4 regions of the Shewanella sp. SM20 genome follow, and region 1 is predicted to be linked to each of the others. Evidence: predicted binding sites of a transcription regulator. Region 1 holds the regulator's gene; each other region holds the start of a gene.
What was found. The regulator sigma-54, encoded in region 1, starts transcription at its own class of promoters, with help from an activator protein. The targets are predictions, from matches to a motif close to GTTGGCACGNNNNTNGNNT.
Positions count from the first base shown of each region.

Region 2: the regulator sigma-54 is predicted to act here: its motif matches at 2,041-2,059, upstream of flgA (flagellar basal body P-ring formation chaperone FlgA).
Region 3: the regulator sigma-54 is predicted to act here: its motif matches at 1,566-1,584, upstream of flhA (flagellar biosynthesis protein FlhA).
Region 4: the regulator sigma-54 is predicted to act here: its motif matches at 1,949-1,967, upstream of glnA (glutamate--ammonia ligase).

Region 1 is NZ_JAKKRK010000031.1:49,496-55,475, reverse strand. It holds gene mgtE (magnesium transporter) at 1-867, opposite strand, end outside; gene L5M18_RS14080 (HPr family phosphocarrier protein) at 1,112-1,387, opposite strand; gene rapZ (RNase adapter RapZ) at 1,374-2,228, opposite strand; gene ptsN (PTS IIA-like nitrogen regulatory protein PtsN) at 2,225-2,668, opposite strand; gene hpf (ribosome hibernation promoting factor) at 2,671-2,958, opposite strand; gene L5M18_RS14060 (RNA polymerase factor sigma-54) at 2,987-4,465, opposite strand; gene lptB (LPS export ABC transporter ATP-binding protein) at 4,573-5,304, opposite strand; gene lptA (lipopolysaccharide transport periplasmic protein LptA) at 5,301-5,855, opposite strand; gene lptC (LPS export ABC transporter periplasmic protein LptC) at 5,842-5,980, opposite strand, start outside.
Region 2 is NZ_JAKKRK010000007.1:15,926-21,905, forward strand. It holds gene L5M18_RS04670 (CheR family methyltransferase) at 130-969, opposite strand; gene L5M18_RS04675 (chemotaxis protein CheV) at 1,070-1,990, opposite strand; gene flgA (flagellar basal body P-ring formation chaperone FlgA) at 2,193-2,900, shown strand; gene flgM (flagellar biosynthesis anti-sigma factor FlgM) at 2,976-3,299, shown strand; gene L5M18_RS04690 (flagella synthesis protein FlgN) at 3,302-3,727, shown strand; gene L5M18_RS04695 (LPP20 family lipoprotein) at 3,855-4,304, opposite strand; gene L5M18_RS04700 (FlgO family outer membrane protein) at 4,301-4,933, opposite strand; gene L5M18_RS04705 (flagellar assembly protein FlgT) at 5,214-5,980, shown strand, end outside.
Region 3 is NZ_JAKKRK010000041.1:16,764-22,743, forward strand. It holds gene fliR (flagellar biosynthetic protein FliR) at 1-288, shown strand, start outside; gene flhB (flagellar biosynthesis protein FlhB) at 307-1,437, shown strand; gene flhA (flagellar biosynthesis protein FlhA) at 1,620-3,719, shown strand; gene flhF (flagellar biosynthesis protein FlhF) at 3,731-5,113, shown strand; gene L5M18_RS16365 (MinD/ParA family protein) at 5,118-5,980, shown strand, end outside.
Region 4 is NZ_JAKKRK010000027.1:62,379-68,358, reverse strand. It holds gene glnA (glutamate--ammonia ligase) at 452-1,861, opposite strand; gene typA (translational GTPase TypA) at 2,872-4,683, shown strand; gene L5M18_RS12845 (GGDEF domain-containing protein) at 4,796-5,821, opposite strand.

The DNA.
Region 1 (5,980 bases):
GCGACGTAGGGTACTTTTTAGCACAGGACCAAAGGTATCTTCATCTCCGTCCATCCCCGCCATACCCATCATGGAATGTTCAGCATCTTCGCGGATAACATCGACTACGTCATCGATTGTGATACGCCCGAGCAGCTTACCATCACTGTCGACGACAGGTGCCGATACCCAGTCATTGCGTTCGAATTTCTGTGCGACTTCGCTGTCGGACATGCTCACAGGAATACTTTGAATATTGGGATCCATGATATTGCGAATTGTGGTGCTTGGCGCGCAAGTCAGCAGATCTGCCAGCCTAACACCGCCAAGGACTTTGTCCTGTTTGTCGACCACATATAAGGTATCTGTGGTGTCGGGTAGGTTGCCCCTTTGCCGAAGATAGCGCAGCACCACATCGATATTCACATCGGGTCTTAGGGTGACAGTATCTGTGTTCATCAAGCTGCCGGCGGTCTCATCTGGATAAGATAGGGCTTGTTCTACCCTCAGGCGATTTTGCTCCGTCATCGACTGCAACACTTGTTTGTAAACGGCGTCGGGAAGACTTCGCAGAATATAGGCGAGATCGTCGGTGTCCATGCTTGCTGTCGCTTTCGCGACTCGCTCAGGGCTCATGCTGCGGATCAGTGGGTCTTTGAGTTCTTCACTCAACTCATCGAGTATGTCGCCTATTTGTTCCTGATCGATGAGCTGCCACAGTACTTGTCTGGCACTTGGCGGTGATGATTCTAAGATCAGCGCGATATCTGAGGCGGCCATTTTTTGCAGCATATTGCGCACGTGTACGAACATGCCGCTGCTAAGCGCTTGGTTTAACTGGTCAAGACTATGTCCGGTGTGATCGTTTTCTGCATTATCTACGGGCATTTGTCCTCCATTGTGCGGCAAATTGGTTTGAGATCTTGGTGTTGGGCTATGATTTAGCGGTGACTAAGCGTCAGTCGATGACACAGATTAAGGCGGCTAAGGTAAGGCCAGCGCAATGACCGCTAGTGTAATCGCCAGTAGCTTGTATCGTTGAGCGACAAATGTTTTGCCATGTCTGAATGGCAAGTTTTTTAAACTAGACATGAAGTGAATCTAACTATGAAGTGCTTAGTGTGAAGTGAAACTAACAGGCTTCGTCAAACTTAGCGTCGATTAAGGCACAAATGGCATCGAGAGCCGGCTCTGCATCTGGGCCTTCGGCGATCAGCTTAATGGTTTTACCCATGCCAGTTTCAAGCATCAGTAAGCCAAGTACACTGGCGGCCGATGCTTGTTTATCGCCTTGGATTAAGGTGATGGTCGCATCAAACTCGGAAGCCAGTACCACCAACTTAGTGGCGGCACGGGCATGTAAACCGAGCTTATTACAGATGGTTATCTGACGTTCAAGCTTTGGCATTATTGAGCTCTCGATGACGGGCATACACTTTATGTTTACCGTTACTAAAGCGTTTGGCCAATTGCTCTGCGACGTAAACCGATCTGTGCTGTCCACCTGTGCAGCCAATGGCCACAGTTAAATAACTGCGATTGTTACGCTCGAGGTGCGGCAGCCAAGTCTCCAGTAAATTTTCGATTTGCCAGATGAACTTATTGACCAGTGGTTGGCGATTTAAGAACTCAGCTACGGGTTCATCCAAGCCAGTCAATGGCCGCAGCGCCAGCTCCCAGTGGGGATTGGGCAGGAAGCGCACATCGAACATAAAGTCGGCTTCGGTGGGCATTCCGTGCTTAAAGCCAAAGGACTCGAAGTTGATCACGAGTTCTTTATCGACACTACCAAGGAGAATTTGTCGGACTTGGTCGCTTAAATCATAGATATTCAAATTCGACGTATCTATGTAGTGATCGACCAGTTTTGACATAGGCTCAAGCAGTTTCCCCTCCAGCTTTATCGCTTCTTGCAAAGAGACTCGGCTCTTCGACAAAGGATGCAAACGGCGGGTTTCGCTGTAACGCTTGAGCAGAATTTTATCGCTGGAGTTAAGGAAGAAGCTCGTTAACTCAGTATCTGGAGGTAGGCTAGCGAGTTGTTTCACTAAGACCTTATCCTGCTCAGGCATGTTACGCACGTCGACACTGATGGCGACGAGATCGTTACTGCCTTTGAGTTGCTCAAGCAAACTGCCAATCAATGGCAAGGGAAGGTTATCGACACAATAATAGCCGAGATCTTCGAGTACCCTAAGGGCGACAGATTTGCCTGAGCCTGAGCGGCCCGACACTATGACCAGTTTCATCCAGTGATTACCTGATAGAGTTCCGTTTCATCATGCGTCTTGCGTAATTGCTTTAATATTTGCTTGTCGCTCAGCTTTTCGGCCATGCAAGACAAAGTACTTAAGTGCTGCTGACATTGGTCTGCAGGCACCAGTAGTGCAAATAAAATATCAACAGGTTGCTTATCGATAGCATCAAATGCTATCGGCTCTTCACACTTAATGAGTATGGCAATGGGCTGATCTATATCGGCTAGTCGACCATGTGGAATGGCGATGCCGTTACCTATACCTGTGCTCCCCATCTTTTCGCGCGCCACTAGGCTTTCGAATATCTCTTGAGATGAGAGGGTCGGGTACTGGGCAGCGACTAAGTCGCTGATGAGTTCCAGTACCTTTTTCTTGCTGCCCGGAGTGGCGCAGGTAGTGCACTCCGGCCGCAGTATGGTACAAAGTTCCATTATTAGTGTTTTGTTAACTTCTCTTTGTGTTTAATAACCTGACGGTCAAGCTTGTCAATCAGGGCGTCTATAGCGGCATACATGTCAGCATGCTCTGAAGTTGCAAAAACTTCACCACCTATGAGGTTTATTCTCGCTTCAGCAATCTGTTGCATTTTCTCAACATTGAGCACAACGTGCACATTATTGATCTGTTCGAAATGGCGTTCAAGTTTTGAAAACTTTTCTTCTACATATGCACGTAACGATTCGGTAATTTCGACATGGTGTCCACTTAGGTTTATTTGCATAGAAACGTCCTCCGATATCCACTGTAGGTTATAAACTTTTACGCTGATTAGAAGGTGGAATAAGCATAGCCTCTCGGTACTTCGCAATGGTTCTGCGGGCTACGTTGATCCCTTGTTCTGCCAGAAGTTGTGCCATCTTACTATCGCTTAATGGTTTTTTCTGGTTTTCCGCTGCCACCAGTTTCTTTATAAAGGCTCTGATTGCTGTGGATGAGCACTCACCACCATCGTCAGTCCCGACGTGGCTAGAGAAGAAGTATTTTAGTTCAAAAAGTCCCTTAGGGGTATGCATGTATTTTTGAGTTGTGACCCGTGAGATGGTGGACTCATGCATTTCTACCGCTTCAGCAATATCGTTAAGCACCATAGGCTTCATGGCTTCTTCACCATACTCAAAGAAACCTTGCTGATATTGCACTATGCAATTAGCAACTTTAAGCAAAGTGTCGTTACGGCTTTCTAGACTCTTAATAAACCATTTAGCCTCTTGCAGATGGCCGCGAATAAATTGGCTATCGGCTTGGTTTTTTGTGCTGCGTGCCATAGAAGCATAATGTTGATTTACATTGATTTTGGGCATGCAGTCAGGATTAAGCTCAACGACCCAGCGGCCATTTTTCTTCGACACAGACACATCTGGGATAACGTATTCGTCATTATTGGGCGTGATCAACAAACCTGGGCGAGGATTGAGGGTTTGGATGAGTGCTATACCATCCCTTAATTCATCTTCTTTTAATTTAGTCTTACGCATCAACAACCTAAAATCACGGGCGGCGATCAGATCTAAATGATCTTTGATCAGCATACGGGCGTTTTCTAGGTTGGGAGTATCAGCGGCGAAATGCGACAGTTGGATCAGCAGGCATTCACTTAAATCGCGGGCGGCAACGCCTATGGGATCAAAATGCTGAATGCGCTTGAGTACGGCTTCGACTTCGTCAAGCTCAACTTCAGGATTGCCCATGGCTTCGAGAATTTCTTCAGTGCTTTGGGTGAGATAGCCCTGATCGTCGATTGCATCAATAATGGCGGTGGCAATGGCTAAATCGGTTTCAGAAAACGGCGTGAGGTTTTTTTGCCATTCTAAGTGTTCGTACAAACCTTCACTGGTCTCGCCTTGGAAGGGCATATCGTCTTCACGACTGCCGCCGGGGCCTGAGTTTGGGGAGGCGGTAAACACTTCATCCCATGTGGTGTCCATGGGGAGCTCATCGGGCATGGATTCTTTGGTTAGCGACTCTGCCGTGTCTATGGTGGAGCTGTCTTTTTCTGGTGGCAGAGTGCTAGATTCACTGAAATCCGTATCGGATAGCGTTTGGTTTACAGGGGTTTTAGTGGCGTCGAATTGATCCTCTTCCAGCTCGAGAAGGGGATTAGAATCTAATGCTTGCTGGATCTCTTGCTGCAGTTCTAATGACGACAGTTGCAACAGACGTATGGCCTGTTGTAATTGTGGCGTCATGGTTAACTGTTGACCCAGTTTGAGCTGGAGTGACGCTTTCATGTTACCGCTGATCCCTACGTTATTATTGTTGGATGAGGTCGCTTATTATTATCTTGAGTGAAGCCCAATGGCGGTATAAATTGCCTCCATTGGCTTCGCTCGATTAACTATAGCCTGAATTGTTCACCTAAGTACACAGCCCTAACTTGCTGATTGTCTAAGATCTCTGCTGGAGTCCCTTCGGCAATCAGGTTTCCGTGACTCACAATATAAGCATGTTCACATACATCTAATGTCTCGCGGACATTATGGTCTGTGATCAGTACGCCAAGGCCGCGACTTTTGAGTTGTTCGATAATCTTCTTGATGTCGATAACCGAAATAGGATCGACGCCGGCAAACGGTTCATCGAGCAAAATGAACTTAGGATTAGCGGCTAAAGCTCGCGCAATTTCGACGCGACGACGTTCGCCACCCGACAATGACATGCCTTGGCTGTCACGGATGTGGGTGATATGAAACTCTTCGAGCAGATGTTCTAGTTCTTCTTCTCGTTCTTCGTTTTTAAGTTCTTTACGAGTTTGCAGTACGGCCATGATGTTGTCATGAACAGTTAGCTTACGAAAGATACTGGCTTCCTGCGGTAAGTAACCTATGCCTTTGCGGGCACGCAGATGCATAGGATCTGCGGTTAAATCATCATCGTCGATAAAGATATGTCCCTTATCGCTCTTCACTAGCCCGACAACCATGTAAAAGGTCGTGGTTTTACCCGCGCCGTTCGGACCGAGTAGGCCAACGACTTGACCGGTTTTTACCGTCAGACTGACGTCTTTAACCACTTGGCGACTCTTGTAACTTTTCGCCAGATTTTGTGCTCTTAAGGTGATTTGGGTCATTTAGAGTCCTGCTTTTTTACAGGTTTATCCGCCGGAGCGTCTGATTTAGCATCATCTTGATAGTTTTCAGGCTGAATAATAGTGATCACGCGATCGTCACCACTGCCAGTACTCTCGGCCATCAATTTCTGTTGAATCATGTTATAGCGGATTAAATTGCCTGTAACTTGGCTACCCGCTTGATCTAATGACGCCATACCTTTCAGTGTTAAGGTGCGGCTTGCCATATCGTAACGAATTTCTTTCGCGCTCGCCGATGCAGGACGGCCATCGTCTAATATTTGGCTATACGTAGCAGGGTTGCCTGTTGCGACCAAAGTTTTGCTATTTTCACCTTCAGCAGAAAATGCACGCAGTTCATTTGCTTGGATTTTTATTGAGCCTTGGGTCACTTCCACCGGACCAAAGAAGATGATCTGGTTGTTTTTGATATCCGCAGTTTGGCTCACGGCTTTAATTTTGACTTCTTGCTTTAAGTCGCCGACTTTCGCGAAAGCACTCATGCTCATAATTAGCATTAGGCTGGCAAGTAATACGTTATTTTGCTTCATATGTTCCTACTACCTGACTGGTCAATTGCACTTCTTGCGCGTTGAGGTCGGCATAAAGGCCTTGGCCTTGAATATTAAAATCTTTCCCTGTGACGTAAATGGTACGGTCAGAGGTCATTATCATA
Region 2 (5,980 bases), on a different contig from region 1:
GTGTTCTCACGAAAATAAAGCAATTCATGTGCCAACATCAGGAAAATTTTGAGAATAACAACAAGGATGAGCAAGTGATGGGTAAAAAATTACCGACAATTGTCGGTAATTTTCTTTAGAGCGGCTGAGTTAAGTCTTTTTCTGGTAATAAATGCCAGGGTTACAACGAACCATATCAAACTCGTCCGTTAAACCAGCGATAGATTCTGATGCACCGAGAAATAAAATCCCTTTGGGATTGAGAGCGGCAGCGAATTGCCGCAAAATTTTTGCCTTTGCCTCTGGTGCAAAATAAATCAGCACATTGCGGCAAAAGATAATGTCGAACTTGCCAAGCAGACTATAACTCTCAAGCAAATTATGCGCTCTAAAGTTCACCAACCGCTTCACATTATCCTTTAACTTCATATTACCTGAAGGTAATGCATCAAAAAACTGACGCTTACGTTCTTCAGATAAACCACGCGCTAATGCCAAACTATCGTACTCGGCATTTTTGCAGCGTTCCAACATGGAAGGAGATAAATCCGTTGCTTGAATCGAAGCACTACCAGCCAAGGCACCAGGCTTCTTCTGTTGATACTCAAGAATAGTCATAGCCAATGAGTATGGCTCTTGGCCTGACGAGCAAGCCGCAGACCAAATTTTAAGCGGACGCCCCAGACGACTGTATTCTGGTAGTAGGACATTATTCAACAACTCAAATGGATAACGATCACGGAACCAAAGGGTTTCATTGGTCGTCATAGCATCGATCACTTCAGCTCTGAGCGCACGCTCAGTAGGCTTCATCGAATGCTTAACCACATCAGATAAGGATGGCAGGTTATATTTGCCCATCAAAGGAGCAAGACGACTGCGCACAAGATATTGCTTATTTTCACCCAGTACGATGCCGCTGTGTTGCTCTAAGAACAACCTAAATTGATTATATTCAGCCTCAGCGAGTGATTTATTTGGCACATTCACATCCTAAATCCTATAGCAAGCACCAAAATCAGTGCGAAACCATCATGTTATAAAGTCGAGATTATAGCGTAAAGCGTATCTAGGTACTAACCTACAGCAATTACAAACTTAAATGCTTATTCACAGCAGCGGCCAGTTCGTCAGGATTAAACTTAGCGATAAAGTCATTAGCCCCCACTTTTTGAACCATTGCCTGATTGAATACACCACTTAACGAAGTATGCAGTACCACTTTAATATGCTTAAGCTTAGGATCATCTCGGATTTCAGCGGTCAGGGTGTAGCCATCCATTTCAGGCATCTCAATATCAGAGATGATGAGGGGGATCTCATCGGCCACATTATCCATCTCTTTGGCGATTTCTTTAAGCTTGTCTAATGCTTCGCGACCATCTTTTGCGGTATCAATTTGTAAATTCAATGACTCAAGTGAACGAATAATTTGCTTACGCGCCACGGCAGAATCATCAATAACCATAATATGGTAATGCTGAGTTCTGTCGAGGGTCAGTTTTTCATTGGCTTCTTCACTGATAGCCGTTTTAACCGGTGAAATCTCATCTAAGATTTTTTCCACATCGAGAATTTCAACTAATTCACCTTCAATTTCAGTCACAGCTGTCAGATAAGAATAACGACCAGCACCTTGCGGCGGAGGCATAATCGCTTCCCAATTCATGTTGATGATCCGCTCAACAGAACTGACCAAGAAGCCTTGAACACTGCGGTTATATTCAGAAATAATGATGAAACAGTTTTCAGTGCTCGCTAAAGGTTTTCCCCCTGTTGCCGCACTCAAATCAATCACTGAAATGGTTGTTCCACGAATATGAGCAACCCCCTTCACATAAGGATTAAGTTTAGGCAAAGTGGTCAGTGGTGGACACTGCAGTACTTCTTTCACCTTAAACACGTTAATCCCAAACCGTTGACGACCGTTTAATTTAAAAAGCAGCAATTCTAAACGGTTTTGTCCAACGAGCTGGGTTCGTTTGTTGACTGAATCAAGAATACTCGACATAACTCTGCCTTGTTGTTCTGTTTATGTTCGGCCCTATAACTCAGTTGAGTATAGGCATATTAATTGCTTACGTCTTATCTATCGATAAACATAGTCGAAACTGAGTCAATCTTCTGACAGTGATGCAAATTATTACAGTGGTCAGCTTCGAACTTAATAAAAGTATAGGTGCATTCTGGCGTTACAAGCTAGTCTCTTCATTATGAAAGTAAATTTAGTCTGTTTTTTTAGTCTTTTCACCCTCTTCATGCCCGCTTTAGCGAGTGCAGAGCCTATTGTCCCCACCGTATCGGCAATCTCAGAATTAGCTAAAGCGCTTATTTCAGAAAAAATATCCGTTCCAGAAAATGCCAAAGTAAATATTTCGCCACAGATGGTTGACGCAAGAATGCTGCCGTCACAATGTTCGTCTCCAATGAAAGTTGAACTGGCTAGCGATAGGGAAATTAGCCGTAATAACACCTTAAAAGTCAGCTGTGATACGCAAGACTTAGCTTACCCTTGGCAAATCTATATCTCGGTTCGGGTGGATATCTTATTCCCCGTTGTTGTCTCAACCGAAATCTTAGCACCAGGCGAACTCATCTCTCCTAGTCAAGTAGAAGTCCGTTACATTGAACAAAATAGCTTGAGAGGTGCCGAATTCGATGATCCGAGTAAATTGGCTGGCGTGCGAGTAAAACGACGAGTAGCAAAAGATAATCCCATATTAAGCAACAACTTATGCTTCGTTTGTAAAAATGATTCGATCTCTATCTACGTTCGTTCTGGCTCATTCGAGCTCAAAACAGCGGGCGAAGCCCTACAAGATGGCAATAAAGGTGATCGGATCAGAGTCAAAAATAGCAGTTCAAACAAAGAACTAGATGCTATAGTCACAGGCATTGGCGAAGTTGAAGTAAGAATGTAAAATAATCTAAAGCTTTTTTGTAAGCTGCCGATACCCCAGTTAAGAAATCCCGTACACACGACGCTGGAGCCTAAAATGGCAATTGATATTAGCAAACTCAACACTGCAACGACTGCGCAAGTTCGTTCAGGCGCAACGAAAACGAGCAGCGATCAATCTGCTCAAGTTGCTACAAAATCGACAACACCACAGAGAAGCGATTCAGTGGTCATTACGGCCCAGGCACAACAACTTCAAGGAGCTCAGACTAAAATGGCTAGCCTTCCTGAAGTTGATCAAAAGAAAGTAGCCGAAATCAAACAAGCTATTGCCGAAGGTCGCTATAAAATTGACCCTGAAAAGTTGGCTGCCAATATTGCAAGTTTTGAAGCCGAACTTAATGACTTAAATAAAGAGTAACTATGACTGAAATAGCTAAACTGGTAGATCTACAACACGCCCATTTGGCTGTTCTTAAGCAAATCATACTCAAGGAAAAAGGCGCTTTGGTTGACCAAAACGCCGATTTACTGCTTTCCCTTGCTAACGAAAAATCGCAATGTCTGAAAGAACTAAAGACTAATGATGATATTCTGGCAAAACACAGTGATAAATCGCTACTCACTCAGCAAGTCGAACTCGTGCATAAAATGGCCGAGATCAAAGACGCATTGACTGAATGCAAAGAATTAAACGAACAAAATGCCAGTTTAATTGAGATGAATTTAGCGAGTTTAAATCGCTTTGCTCAAGCTTTACAAGCCAGCAGAAACGCCTCCAGCCTCACCTATAACGATAAAGGCAAGACCTCGACTATCTCAAGTTTAGGCAATGATTTAAAGGCCTAACAAGCGCATCACTCCCACTTAGCATTCCCTTTTCTAAGCTCTGATTAGATATTAATGTCTTGTACAAAAAGAAAAGCCGCGTAAATACGCGGCTCAATACATGCTGTTGAACATACATTCAATAACGCTAGAAATACGTCACTTCCTTCACTCGTTGTGGACGGTTCTGTTGTTGATAAAGCGCCCAAACCTGTGAAAAATCAAGTTCTAACTCAGTGACATAATGCTCGCCTGCTGGATAACTCTTAACGACTCGTGCGCCGCGGATCACACCAGAAACTGACGCTTTGACATTATCGTCCGTCAACATCCAATCACTGACACTGCTGTTTGCCGTTATTTTCTGCCCATAAACTTGTTCTGCTAATTCACGATAAGCCACAATTTTTGATGCCTGCATAGCCATCAACACTCTTTGTGATTGCTCTTTAGCCGGTTGAGTCGCTAACGGCGCATATCCTATAGCCGTTAACTTAGGAAAACTCGGCGGCGGCACATCTTCCCATTGCACATATCTATCTTTAGCAGCGCAGCCAGTTAGCATTAGCGCCACAATAACAAAAAGGTAGCGTTTCATTTTCCATCTCCTAAAACACGTACTTCATTCATACCTGGACTCGCCTGACGATATAAGATGCCATTTTGTGAGACAATTTGCTCCGAAGGCTGCATGTAGTTTGCCAACTCTTTTTGAGTCACAAAAGTTTGAGATGCCGATACCACGCGATTGTTACTAATGTTCACAATCCGAGTATTGATCGCCATACCATTGGTTACTACGCTCATAGTCGAAACGACAAGATGCTCAACAGGAAGATCTTTCGACAATTTTTGCCAATCTCGCGTCAAAATAAAATCCCCGTCAGATGTGACTCTCAAGCCATCAGCTAAGTTTAAATCCACCACATTAAACTGAAAGCTATGGAGCGACGTCATTAATCCTTGCTGTAACTGTTGCGCTAACGCATTAGTGCCATTCAAATCGCCCACTAATACTGGTGTTGCAACTACGATAGGTTGATCAGAACGCAAAGCATCATTTTGCTTAACGAGCTCAGTCACTATTCGCTGTGCTAAATGGTTAATCACTGCCGTTGGCGGCAACCCATTGCCATCCACTAAACTCGGTTTGGGCGGCGTAACCGGTTTAGCTACACATCCACCTAACATTATCAATGTTAAGGGAATAATCACACGCTTTAGCATTGGATTTACCTCATCTATGGGTGCATTGGCAGTCAAGTGACTCACTTTCTAAGCTTCAAATTTTTAATGAGTAACAAAAACCAGCAATCTTTGGACCAATATTAACCTCAGTCCGACAATATTCTTCTATTACGCAGTATATCGACTGTAACGCTGGAAACTTTATCAAAAGTTCTCATACTCAGGCACGAAATTTGCTTTATTGACATATTAGATTAAGAGTCAGAAAACTGGCTCGATTGGTAATATCGCCATTAGCTTAGCGATAAGGATTGAATTGATGCACATACCAGGTTCAGCTTCGCTCATCATTTTGAGCCTTTTACTACTTTCTTTGCCCACCAGAGCCGAATGGATAGAAGCCAGCGGAGAAGCAACTATTATCAATGGTAATACAGCTCAAGCAAGGGAAGAAGCAATTAATCAAGCTGTTAGCTATGCGACTTTAAGCACAGGTATTCAAATATCCAGCGAGCAACAAACCTCTAATGGTAACCTCACACAAAATAACTTTGCGATAAATCGTAACGCCCAAGCCATAAACATCCAACTCGTAAGCGAGCAAATTCAGGGAAATAAAATATATGTATCCCTACGCCTCGATCTAAATGATGATCCAACACAACAGTGTCCTAATGGCCAATTAAAGGCCGCTATTTTAATACCTCAAACACAAATAAAAGATCGTTCTCAGCTTAGATATGGACAACTTTCAGGCTTTGAAGAGGTCATTTCAGAGGCGTTAGGGAACACTATAGAAGATTACTCTTCAACTGGCTTTAGTCACATCCATGCTAACGAGCGACTCGATATTGAACAAGACCTAGTGGATATTCGCGGTTATCGACTCCCAAGCTGGCTCAGTGAAATTACCGACAGCCAATATATTCTTCAACCGCAGATCATTGATATATCGATAGAGCCTGTACAACCCACCTTCTTAGGATTTTGGGATGAAGCTCCGCTAAGGCAATTTCAATTCAAACTCAGCCTCTATCATGGGATCAGTGGCGAAGAGGTCTGGAGCAAAAGCTACAGCACATCGGC
Region 3 (5,980 bases), on a different contig from region 1:
TCGCTGGCTGATTGGGGATCGTATATGTTTGGTGCGGCACTCACTATGTCGATATCTGCGATTATCGCCTTATTATTAGTCAACTTGTCCTTCGGGGTCATGACCCGCGCCGCGCCGCAATTAAATATTTTCTCTATTGGTTTTCCGATCACTATGATTGGTGGACTGTTTATTCTGTGGTTAACCCTAACACCGGTAATGGCACACTTCGATGAAGTATGGTCGACGGCTCAATTGCTGCTTTGCGATATGTTAGCGCTCCAATGTAACGCTGATGGTCTGATATGATGGGATTAGGAGAGGCCCATGGCTGAAGAATCAAGTGGTGAACGTACAGAGGAACCCACGGGGAGGCGTCTAGAACAGGCGCGGGAAAAAGGACAGATTGCACGTTCGAAAGAACTCGGAACTGCAGCGGTATTGATTTCGGCGGCATGTGGGTTTTATATGCTAGGCCCAAGTTTGGCAATTAGCTTAACTCGGGTGTTTGAAATTGTATTTACCATGGATAGGGCGCAAATTTTTGATACTAATGAAATGTTCAACGTGTGGGGTGTTGTTGCGAGTGAAATAGCCTGGCCCATGGCTAAAATTATGCTATTGATTGTGGTGGTTGCGTTTATCGGTAACGTCTCTCTTGGTGGGATCAATTTTTCGACCCAAGCTATGATGCCAAAAGCCAGTAAAATGAGTCCCCTTGCTGGTTTTAAACGTATGTTTGGCGTACAGGCTCTGGTTGAACTCACCAAAGGCATTGCAAAATTTTCTGTAGTAGCCTTTTCTGCTTATTTTTTATTAAGCTTCTATTTCAATGACATCATGTTGCTGTCTAGCGACCATCTTCCTGGTAATGTTTACCATGCATTAGATTTGTTGGTTTGGATGTTTATCCTGTTATGTTCCTCGATTTTGTTTATTGTCGTCATAGATGTGCCGTTCCAAATTTGGAATCACAACAAGCAACTTAAGATGACCAAACAAGAAGTAAAAGATGAATATAAAGACACTGAGGGTAAACCTGAGGTGAAAGGGCATATACGGCAGATGCAACGTGAACTAGCACAAAGGCGTATGATGGCTGAAGTGCCAAATGCCGATGTGATTGTCGTTAACCCTGAGCATTTTGCCGTTGCGATTAAATACGATGTGCAGCGCTCTGCGGCTCCCTTTGTGATAGCGAAAGGTGTTGATGATGTGGCCTTTAAAATACGTGAGATTGCCCGCGCGCACAATATTGCGATTGTCTCGGCCCCACCACTTGCAAGGGCTATTTACCATACGACTAAGTTAGATCAGCAGATCCCTGAAGGTTTGTTTACTGCTGTCGCACAGATTTTGGCTTATGTATTCCAGCTGCGCCAATATCAAAAAGGACGCGGCCGTAAACCTATTCCTGTCCCACTCAATCAACCTATACCAGATGAATTGAAATATTGAACCACTAGTCTCAGATGGTAGTCATTGGCAAAGCTGATGATGTCGAGTTCATTTGTTTTTTATGGCTAATTTTATGTATATCAATCAGTCACAGTACATATCTTTCCTTCATTAATGGCTTTAATCTTGTTGGCGCGTTTTTTGCTTCATGCTATTACACGTCAAAGTTTAGGTTATAGCGAATGGATGTTAAAGCGACTCTTGGTCAAGTAAAACAAATTAGGCTCAGCACTTTTAAAGGCATTGGCACGCCGGTGGTTGTGCTTGCTGCATTGGCCATGATTGTTTTACCTATCCCTCCATTTCTATTAGACATACTCTTTTCATTCAACATTGCGTTAGCTCTCATCGTATTGCTGGTGGCTATTTATACCGATAGACCCTTAGATTTTGCTGCCTTCCCAACTGTGTTACTGGTGGCGACGTTATTACGCCTTGCGCTCAACGTTGCCTCTACTCGTGTGGTTTTACTTGAGGGTCATAATGGCGGTGATGCCGCGGGTAAGGTGATTGAAGCCTTCGGTTCTGTGGTGATCGGTGGTAACTATGCCGTTGGTCTAGTGGTATTTATCATTTTGATTATCATCAACTTTGCGGTGGTGACTAAAGGTGCAGGTCGTATCGCAGAAGTCAGTGCCCGCTTTACCTTGGATGCTATGCCTGGTAAGCAAATGGCAATCGATGCTGACTTAAATGCTGGAACCTTAAATCAAGACCAAGCGAGAATACGCCGTGCCGAAGTGACCCGTGAAGCCGATTTCTATGGTGCGATGGACGGTGCGTCCAAATTCGTTAAAGGGGATGCGATTGCCGGTATCATGATCTTAGTGATCAACATCGTAGGTGGTTTCATCATAGGGATTGTGCAGCATGGCTTAAGTTTCTCTGAAGCGGTTGAAATTTATACCTTACTGACTATCGGTGATGGTTTAGTGGCGCAGATCCCTGGTCTATTATTGTCAATCGCCGCAGCCTTGATGGTGACTCGTCAAAACGAGTCAGGTGATATGGGCCAAATGATGATGAGTCAGATGTTTGACAGTCATAAGTCATTGGGTATCGCCGCCGGAGTCCTGTTTGTAATGGGTATTGTTCCTGGTATGCCGCACATGGCGTTTTTAAGCTTTGCCTTTATGACTGCTGGTGCAGCTTATTTTGTTTATAAACGAAATGAAAACAAACGTCTTAAAGCGCTAGAACAAGTGAAATCGGGTCCAATAGAAAGACAAGATAAAGAGCCTAAAGAGCTAGGTTGGGACGATGTACATCATGTTGATACTATTGGTCTTGAGGTTGGATATCGTTTGATCCCTCTGGTTGACAAGGGCCAAGGTGGCGAGTTACTAAGCCGCATTAAAGGCGTGCGTAAAAAGTTGTCTCAGGAACTAGGCTTCTTAGTGCCCGCGGTGCATATTCGCGATAACTTAGATTTATCGCCTAATGCGTATCGCATTTCATTAATGGGCGTCGTCGTCGGAGAGGCAGATATTCGTCATGATTGCGAATTGGCGATCAACCCTGGTCAAGTCTATGGCAAACTCGATGGTATCGAAACGCGCGATCCCGCTTTTGGCCTAGAAGCGGTATGGATCGCTCCTGAGTTACGTGAGCACGCACAAACATTAGGTTATACCGTCGTCGATGCCGCCACTGTTGTTGCAACTCATATTAGTCAATTACTCACAAATAATGCCGCTAAGTTGTTAGGCTACGAAGAAGTGCAACAACTGATGGATATGCTTGCGAAACACTCACCTAAGCTGGTTGATGGCTTTATTCCAGATATCATGCCACTAGGACATGTCGTAAAAGTGATGCAGAACCTATTAAATGAAGGGGTTTCAGTTAGAGACTTGCGTACTATAGTGCAAACTTTGTTAGAATATGGCACTAAGAGCAATGACACTGAAGTCTTGACTGCCGCTGTACGTATCGCTTTGAAACGTATGATAGTTCAGGAAATCTCTGGCCCAGAGCTCGAAATCCCCGTCATTACTTTGGCGCCAGAGTTGGAACAGATGTTGCATCAGTCAATGCAAGCAACCGGTGGTGATGGTCCTAATATTGAACCCGGTCTTGCAGAACGCATGCAGCAGTCCCTTGCCGATGCGGCTCAGAAGCAAGAAATGGTCGGACAACCCGCCATATTGTTGACGTCAGGTATGTTACGCGCGACGCTGTCACGCTTTGTTAAACATACTATTCCTAATCTCAGAGTCATTTCATATCAAGAAATACCTGATGAGAAGCAAATACGTATCGTATCTGCAGTCGGCCAGTAGAGGACGCATAAGTGAAGATTAAACGATTTTTTGCCAAAGACATGCGCGCCGCACTGGCCCAAGTGAAAGAAACACTCGGCTCAGATGCCGTCATTATGTCAAATAAAAAAGTGAACGGTGGCATCGAAATTGTCGCTGCCGTTGACTATGACGAACCTAAAGCGAAAACTGCAGCCACTGCGCCAGCACCGACCTTTATGGACGTGAGCGACGATCTCGTGTCCCTGGGTGCTAAGCAGCCAGTTCGTGTAGAAACTCGCGCTAAGCCAGCCGCACCTGCAGACTCATTACAAGCCTTACTTGAGAAGCAGCAAAGCCGTTTGAATCAACAAATGTCACATCAGCAAGTTGATGCCGAGTTACCAGCATGGGCTAAGGGCTTACAAGCCCCTACTGCTGTGAAACCAGAACGTCGTGAAGCACCTTCCTCGTTTGATAAAAAACCACAAACATCACAGAAACAAAGTGCTGATATTGAGGCTATGCGTGATGAATTAGCATCACTGCGTAATTTACTTACACATCAAGTATCCTCCTTGATGACGGAACATAAAAAACGCATCGATCCCGTTGGTGCTATGCTCGAAGCCAAATTGCTTGAGGCTGAATTCTCCCCTGTGGTTGCGAATAAATTAGCCGCGCTGAGCCAGCATTATACGCCGGCTGAATTAGTCAGAGCATTACCACAAAGTCTTGCGAATATGCTTGATAATCAGGGCGATGACATTGTTAAGCAGGGCGGAGTGGTTGCATTAGTTGGTCCTACTGGGGTTGGTAAAACAACGTCATTAGCTAAACTTGCTGCCCGTTTTGCGGCACATCATGGTGCTGAACATGTTGCTTTAATTACCACAGATCATTATCGCATTGGAGCCTATGAGCAATTAGCAACTTATGGCAAAATAATGGGCTGCCCAGTAAAGCAAGCTCATGATCTAAATGAATTAGAGCAAATTCTCTATCAGTTTAGGAATCGCAAGCTAGTATTGATAGATACGGCTGGCATGGGACAGCGAGATATGCGCCTTTACCAGCAACTTGATAATTTAACTGCAAATAGCAGGATACCTATCCGCAGTTATCTGGTACTGTCTGCGACAGGGCAGCGCCGTGTGCTGCAAGATGCAGTCAATCATTTTAAACGCATTCCCCTATCTGGTGTCGTTCTCACAAAACTCGATGAATCTGTGTCGTTAGCAGGGGCATTAAGTGTGTTGATCCAAAACGGATTACCATTAAGTTATATTACTGATGGACAAAGAGTTCCTGAAGATATGAAAGTTGCGGATACCCTAGATTTAGCCCAGCAGGCACTCGCAGCGTTAGATAGTACAGAACAACAATCATTACAAGACACAGCGTGGTCAGATAATATGGCCTGTGCATTTGAGTAGATTTATGACCCTGGATCAAGCAAGTGGTTTACGTATGATGAATCAACCCTATAACGAAAAAGTGAAAGTAATCGCGGTCACTGGTGGTAAAGGAGGCGTGGGTAAAACCAGCGTTTCTATTAATACTGCTGTGGCATTAGCCGAAAAAGGCAAGCGTGTCTTGGTACTTGACGCTGACCTTGGCTTAGCAAACGTCGACGTCATGCTGGGTATTCGTGCCGAGCGTAACCTCTCTCATGTTCTCTCTGGTGATGCAGAGCTTGACGATATTATCGTGCGTGGTCCTAAGGGGATAGGCATAGTACCTGCCACCTCAGGAACACAGGGGATGGTGGAATTAAGCCCTGCGCAACATGCTGGATTAATCCGTGCATTTAGTGAGATGCGGACTCAGTTTGATATTCTAGTCGTAGATACTGCTGCTGGGATCTCAGATATGGTGCTCAGTTTCTCACGTGCTTCGCAGGATGTGCTAGTCGTTGTTTGTGATGAACCCACTTCGATTACCGATGCCTACGCCCTGATTAAAATTCTCAGCCGTGAGCATGGCGTGTTCCGTTTTAAAATAGTTGCCAATATGGTGCGTAGTTTACGCGAAGGTATGGAATTATTTGCTAAACTCAGTAAAGTGACCGACAGATTTTTAGATGTTGCACTTGAATTAGTCGCTACGATTCCATTTGACGAAAACTTACGTAAATCTGTTCGTAAACAAAAATTGGTGGTTGAAGCTTATCCTAAATCACCAGCGGCAATTGCGTATCAAGGATTGGCAAATAAAATTTTGAGTTGGCCTGTGCCGCAGCAACCTGGTGGGCATTTGGAGTTTTTCGTTGAGCGTTTAGTACAACGACCAGATTTTCAAGA
Region 4 (5,980 bases), on a different contig from region 1:
TATTTAGGTGGCCAAAATTAGTGTGCCACTACAATATGTATTTAAAAAGGTCGAGTACGCAGAGTCGTAAATTATTCTAACAAATGTGTTGAATGAGTTTTTACATATCCTGAGATAATTCATTGTCAGCTAATGCAGCAAGGCAATCAGTACACTTCTGTCCCCAAATGAGTTAGTAAATCACTCTCCAGAGTGATTCACGCTCATTCCTAAAAGCCCCATTTTCGCGCTGTTTATGGCTGTTTATGGCTGTTTATGGCTGTTTATGGCTGTTCTGAGGCGGTTTTTTTCCCTTAAGATGAATCAAATCTCTGGAGAACTGATTCAACAGTAGTTTGATTTCGTTGCATTATTAAAATAGCAATACAAAAAAGCCCCAACAGCAAAACTGTTGGGGCTTTTATACTTTATGCATGCATTTATACTGTGAGTAATTGCATGCAGTTAGCCATTACAGGCTGTAGTACATTTCAAACTCAAGTGGGTGAGTTGTACGTGCTACGCGCTCAGCTTCTGCTGTTTTCAGTACGATATAAGATTGGATGAAATCTTCACTGAACACGCCGCCTTTTGTCAGGAACTCATGGTCAGCTTGCAGATTTTCAAGGGCGTTTTCTAATGACGTTGCCACTTGTGGGATTTCAGCTGCTTCTTCTGGAGGCAGATCGTACAGATCTTTGTCCATCGCTTCACCTGGGTGGATCTTGTTTTGGATACCGTCAAGACCCGCCATCAGCAGCGCTGCGAAACCTAAGTATGGGTTTGCATGTGGATCTGGGAAACGTGCTTCGATACGACGGCCTTTAGGGCTTGGTACCACTGGAATACGGATTGATGCAGAGCGGTTACGGGCAGAGTAGGCCAACATAACAGGTGCTTCAAAGTGTGGCACTAAACGCTTGTAAGAGTTAGTGCTTGGGTTAGTGAAAGCATTCAGCGCGCGAGCGTGCTTGATGATACCACCTATGTAGTACAGAGCCGTTTCACTTAAACCTGCGTATTTGTCGCCAGCGAACAAGTTAACACCGTCTTTCGCCAGAGATTGGTGAACGTGCATGCCGCTACCGTTGTCACCAACGATGGGTTTAGGCATGAAAGTCGCCGTCTTACCGTAAGCGTGTGCCATGTTGTGCACTACGTACTTCAGAATTTGGATTTCATCCGCTTTCTTAGTCAAGGTGTTGAAGCGAGTGGCGATTTCGTTTTGACCTGCTGTCGCCACTTCGTGGTGATGCGCTTCAACCACTTGGCCCATTTCTTCGAGCACTAAACACATAGCGCTACGTAGGTCTTGTGATGAGTCAACCGGTGCAACTGGGAAGTAACCGCCTTTAACAAATGGACGGTGACCTGTGTTGCCGCCTTCGTAGCTAGTGCCTGAGTTCCAAGCCGCTTCTTTAGCGTCGATCTTAACGAAACAACCTGACATGTCAGTACCGAAACGGACATCGTCAAATAGGAAGAATTCTGGTTCTGGTCCAATCAATACAGTATCAGCGATACCAGTAGAGATCAGGTAAGCTTCTGCTTTTTTAGCAATTGAGCGTGGGTCACGGTCGTAACCTGTCATAGTACCGGGTTCAAGAATGTCACAACGGATCAGCGCTGTGGTTTCTTCGGTGAAAGGATCCAGTACGAATGTCGTTGGATCTGGCATCAGTACCATGTCTGATTCGTTAATGCCCTTCCAACCTGCGATAGAAGAACCGTCAAACATTTTGCCGTCTTCGAAGAAATCAGCATCTACCTGATGAGAAGGAATAGATACGTGCTGCTCTTTACCTTTAGTGTCGGTAAAACGTAAATCAACGAACTTAACTTCTAATTCTTCAAGTTGCTTTAAAACTGATTCAACTGACATTCTCAAGCCTCCGGTAGGGTAAAGGGATGCCCCTTCTATAATCTTTTAACTCAAGTGATTTATCTTGAGCCAAACTTACGAGCTATAAAGCGATATCCATGCCAATAATTTAACTTACTGATTAACATGGTTTAAAATCTTTGTTGCACTTAATTGGATTCGCGTGTGCACCATAATAGTGCTTTTGTCTGTGGCATTTTGGTGCATTACTCCATTTTGGTGCGCACTGAATTGATTCATGCAAACCTTAAGCTGGGATGCACAGCGATAACATGCACCGCTTATATGGCACTGAGATGGCAATGACGCTTTGGCTTTCACTATCTCAGTAAGTACCGCCTCTGTGAAGCTCGCACATACTTGCAGCACTGCACGGGACTATTTATCACCGCATAACCGCCGCATAATTGTCATAAAACCACGCTAGTCTGTCCAACTATGCCACGCATTATCAATCCAATAGTGGTTTATTATCATATTATTAGGAAAGAGTTCGTTCTCATGTGCGAAATGTCTTTGCTGTTCACAGGCCAAGTGAAATCAGTGATGCGTAAAAAGGTATCCCGTGACAATGAAGTGAGTCTTAATGCCATCGGGTGTAAACGCCAACATGAACGTTAGATTAAGTGGGCCGCAGAATTTATTGCAGTGTGTTCACGTGGTAATTTCTCTGTGTCTAAGTCGATTTTGCTGATGCTTAAATCGACATTAGCAGTGCTAACATTGAATACGAAAAATAGCAAATTCAGCTGCTTAACTCGGATTTTTCCTACGAATATGGCAATTAAACAGAGCGTTAACTCTGGCTATAGAGGATTTCATTCAGTGGATGATTGGCGGAAATTACCCAAGGATTGGCGAATTGTTTTATAAGTGTTCAAAAATAATCCTGTGCGCCAAGGCCGCTCTGGAGTAGAATGGCACGCTTTTTATTGTGGTAGATCGAGCTCGATCACCATAACGAATTACTGAAATATCCCTATTTTTGTTTGATGGTAAGAGGTTTATCCGTGCTAGAGAATTTACGTAACATCGCCATTATTGCACACGTTGACCATGGCAAAACGACCCTGGTAGACAAGTTGCTGTCACAGTCAGGCACCCTTGCAACCCGAGGAGAAGCCACTGAGCGGGTGATGGACTCCAACGATCTTGAAAAGGAACGTGGGATCACGATTCTGGCAAAGAATACTGCCATCAAGTGGAACGACTACCGTATTAACATCGTTGATACCCCAGGCCACGCCGATTTCGGTGGTGAGGTTGAGCGTGTTCTGTCTATGGTTGACTCAGTATTATTGCTGGTTGATGCCGTTGACGGTCCAATGCCACAAACTCGCTTCGTAACGAAGAAAGCGTTTGCTCAAGGCCTAAAGCCAATCGTTGTTATCAACAAAATTGACCGTCCAGGTGCACGCCCAGATTGGGTTATTGACCAAGTATTCGACCTGTTCGATAACTTAGGTGCAACTGACGAGCAGCTAGATTTCCCAATCGTTTACGCTTCTGCGTTAAACGGTTTTGCAACTTTAGATCCGGATGTAGCGAGCGATGATATGACGCCGCTGTTCCAAACTATCGTTGAAAAAGTATCTTTCCCAGATGCTGACGCCGAAGGCGCGTTCCAGATGCAAATTTCGCAAATCGACTACAACTCATACGTGGGTGTTATCGGTATCGGCCGCATCAAGCGTGGTAGCGTTAAAACGAACCAACAAGTGACTATTATTGGCGCTGATGGCAAAACTCGTAACGGTAAAATGGGCCAAGTATTAGGTTACATGGGTCTAGACCGTACTGAAGTTGAAATTGCTAACGCTGGCGACATCGTTGCTATCACTGGTTTAGGCGAGCTGAAAATTTCTGACACTATCTGTGCCGTTGGTGCAGTAGAAGCTATGCCACCTTTGACTGTTGATGAACCTACTCTGACCATGACTTTCCAAGTTAATACTTCACCTTTTGCAGGTAAAGAAGGTAAGTATGTGACTTCACGTAACATTCTGGAGCGTCTGCAAACAGAATTAGTCCACAACGTGGCACTGCGTGTTGAAGAAACAGAAAGTCCAGATCGCTTCCGTGTATCTGGCCGTGGTGAATTGCATTTATCAATCTTGATTGAAAACATGCGTCGTGAAGGTTACGAGTTAGCTGTATCACGTCCAGAAGTTATTCTGAAAACTATCGACGGTGAACTGTGTGAACCATTTGAAACCTTGACTGTTGACGTTGAAGAAGAAGATCAAGGCACAGTAATCGAGAAATTAGGTACCCGTAAAGCTGAAATGAAAGACATGCAGCTTGATGGTAAAGGTCGTGTACGTATCGACTTCATCATCCCAAGCCGTGGTTTAATCGGTTTCCAAACTGAGTTTATGACTGCGACTTCTGGTACTGGTCTAATTTATCACTCATTCGACCATTACGGTCCACACAAAGGTGGCGATATCGGTCAACGCGCTAACGGCGTATTGATCTCTAACGCAACGGGTAAGGCGTTGACCTTCGCACTGTTCGGTCTGCAAGATCGCGGTCGTCTCTTTATCGGCCATGCCGCTGAAGTATACGAAGGCCAAGTGGTTGGTATTCACGCTCGCTCAAACGATCTGACAGTTAACTGTTTGAAAGGTAAGCAGCTGACCAACATGCGTGCTTCTGGTACTGACGAAGCCCAAGTGTTGACTACGCCAATCACAATGACACTTGAGCAAGCGCTTGAGTTCATCGATGATGATGAATTAGTTGAAGTAACGCCTAAGAACATTCGTGTTCGTAAGAGACACTTGACTGAAAACGATCGTAAGCGCTTTAACCGCGGTTAATGCCAGTCTGTTAATTCAGGTGACACGCCCTTAAGGTGAGTCTATCGGTTTAAAAAGCCCTGCATAGGAAACTGTGCAGGGCTTTTTGTTGGGATAAATTGAGTAATGGGTATTAGTAGTCCTCATCCATCACCCGTATGCAATTGCGGCCAGCGGATTTTGCGCGGTAGAGGGCGGCGTCCGCTTGGCGAACGAGTTCTAAAGCATTTTGTTTGTTAGAGGGTTGCAGATAGGCGACGCCTGCGCTCACTGTCACAATGCCTAGGTCGGTATTTTCATGTGGAATGGCAATGGATTGGATCAGTTGATGAATGTGCTGCGCTGTCTCAAGTACAGTTTGATTATCGACATTCGGTAATAGAATGACAAATTCTTCGCCGCCGTAGCGAGCGACTAATTCGCCCGCTCTGCGACCGGACTGGGACAGTGTACTCGCTAATTGTTTAAGGCAATCATCTCCGGCGAGGTGGCCATAGTGATCGTTAAATTGTTTAAAGTGGTCAATATCGAGCATGATGAGGGCCAGTGAGGAATTGCTCCTTTGTCCCCGACTCCACTCCGTTTGTAACATCATGTCAAATAGGCGGCGATTGCCGATATTGGTTAAACCGTCGGTATTGCTGAGTATTTCAAGTTGCCTATTGGCTTCTGCTAGTTCACTAGTTCGAGCTGTGATCATGGATTCAAGTTCGACGTTACGTTCCTCTAATCGCGCGATCGGGTAAATTTCCCCTTTGTGGGCTAAGCCGTAGGGGATGGATATGCCGCTGTGGACAATCATCCAGTCGTTGTTTTCTCGGTGAAATATCAACACTAGCCGTGCTGTCTCGCGGGAAAGCATAGGATTAGGGATAGGTAAGTGGATATGGAAAAAGGCAGTCACAACCACGAGGTTGTCGGTAAGGTCTTGTAAAGAAAGATCTAACATTTCGATGTGGATTCGCTCAGGCACTTGTGCAAAGTCCTGACGAGTGATTCGCACCCATTCTTCCCTGCTGGTGACAAGCTGGTCACTGCTCCCTGCATAGCCGCTAAAGTTATCACTAAAGCGACGAGTTAGCCTGTCATCACGGGAGGCATACATCTCAATATATTCGTCAAATAACGAATGGATCAATTGCTGTCGGTCGGGTCGCATAGGTTAGCTCCGTTGGGGAACATAAAACCATTTTTCTAATATCCGTATAGGAATATTATCTGCGATAAAGTCTCGCTGTTGCCTGATTGTAATCAATTTTATGACGTATATATTAAAAATACTGCAGAGAGTGATGTAAGCCATTATCTGCAGTATGTT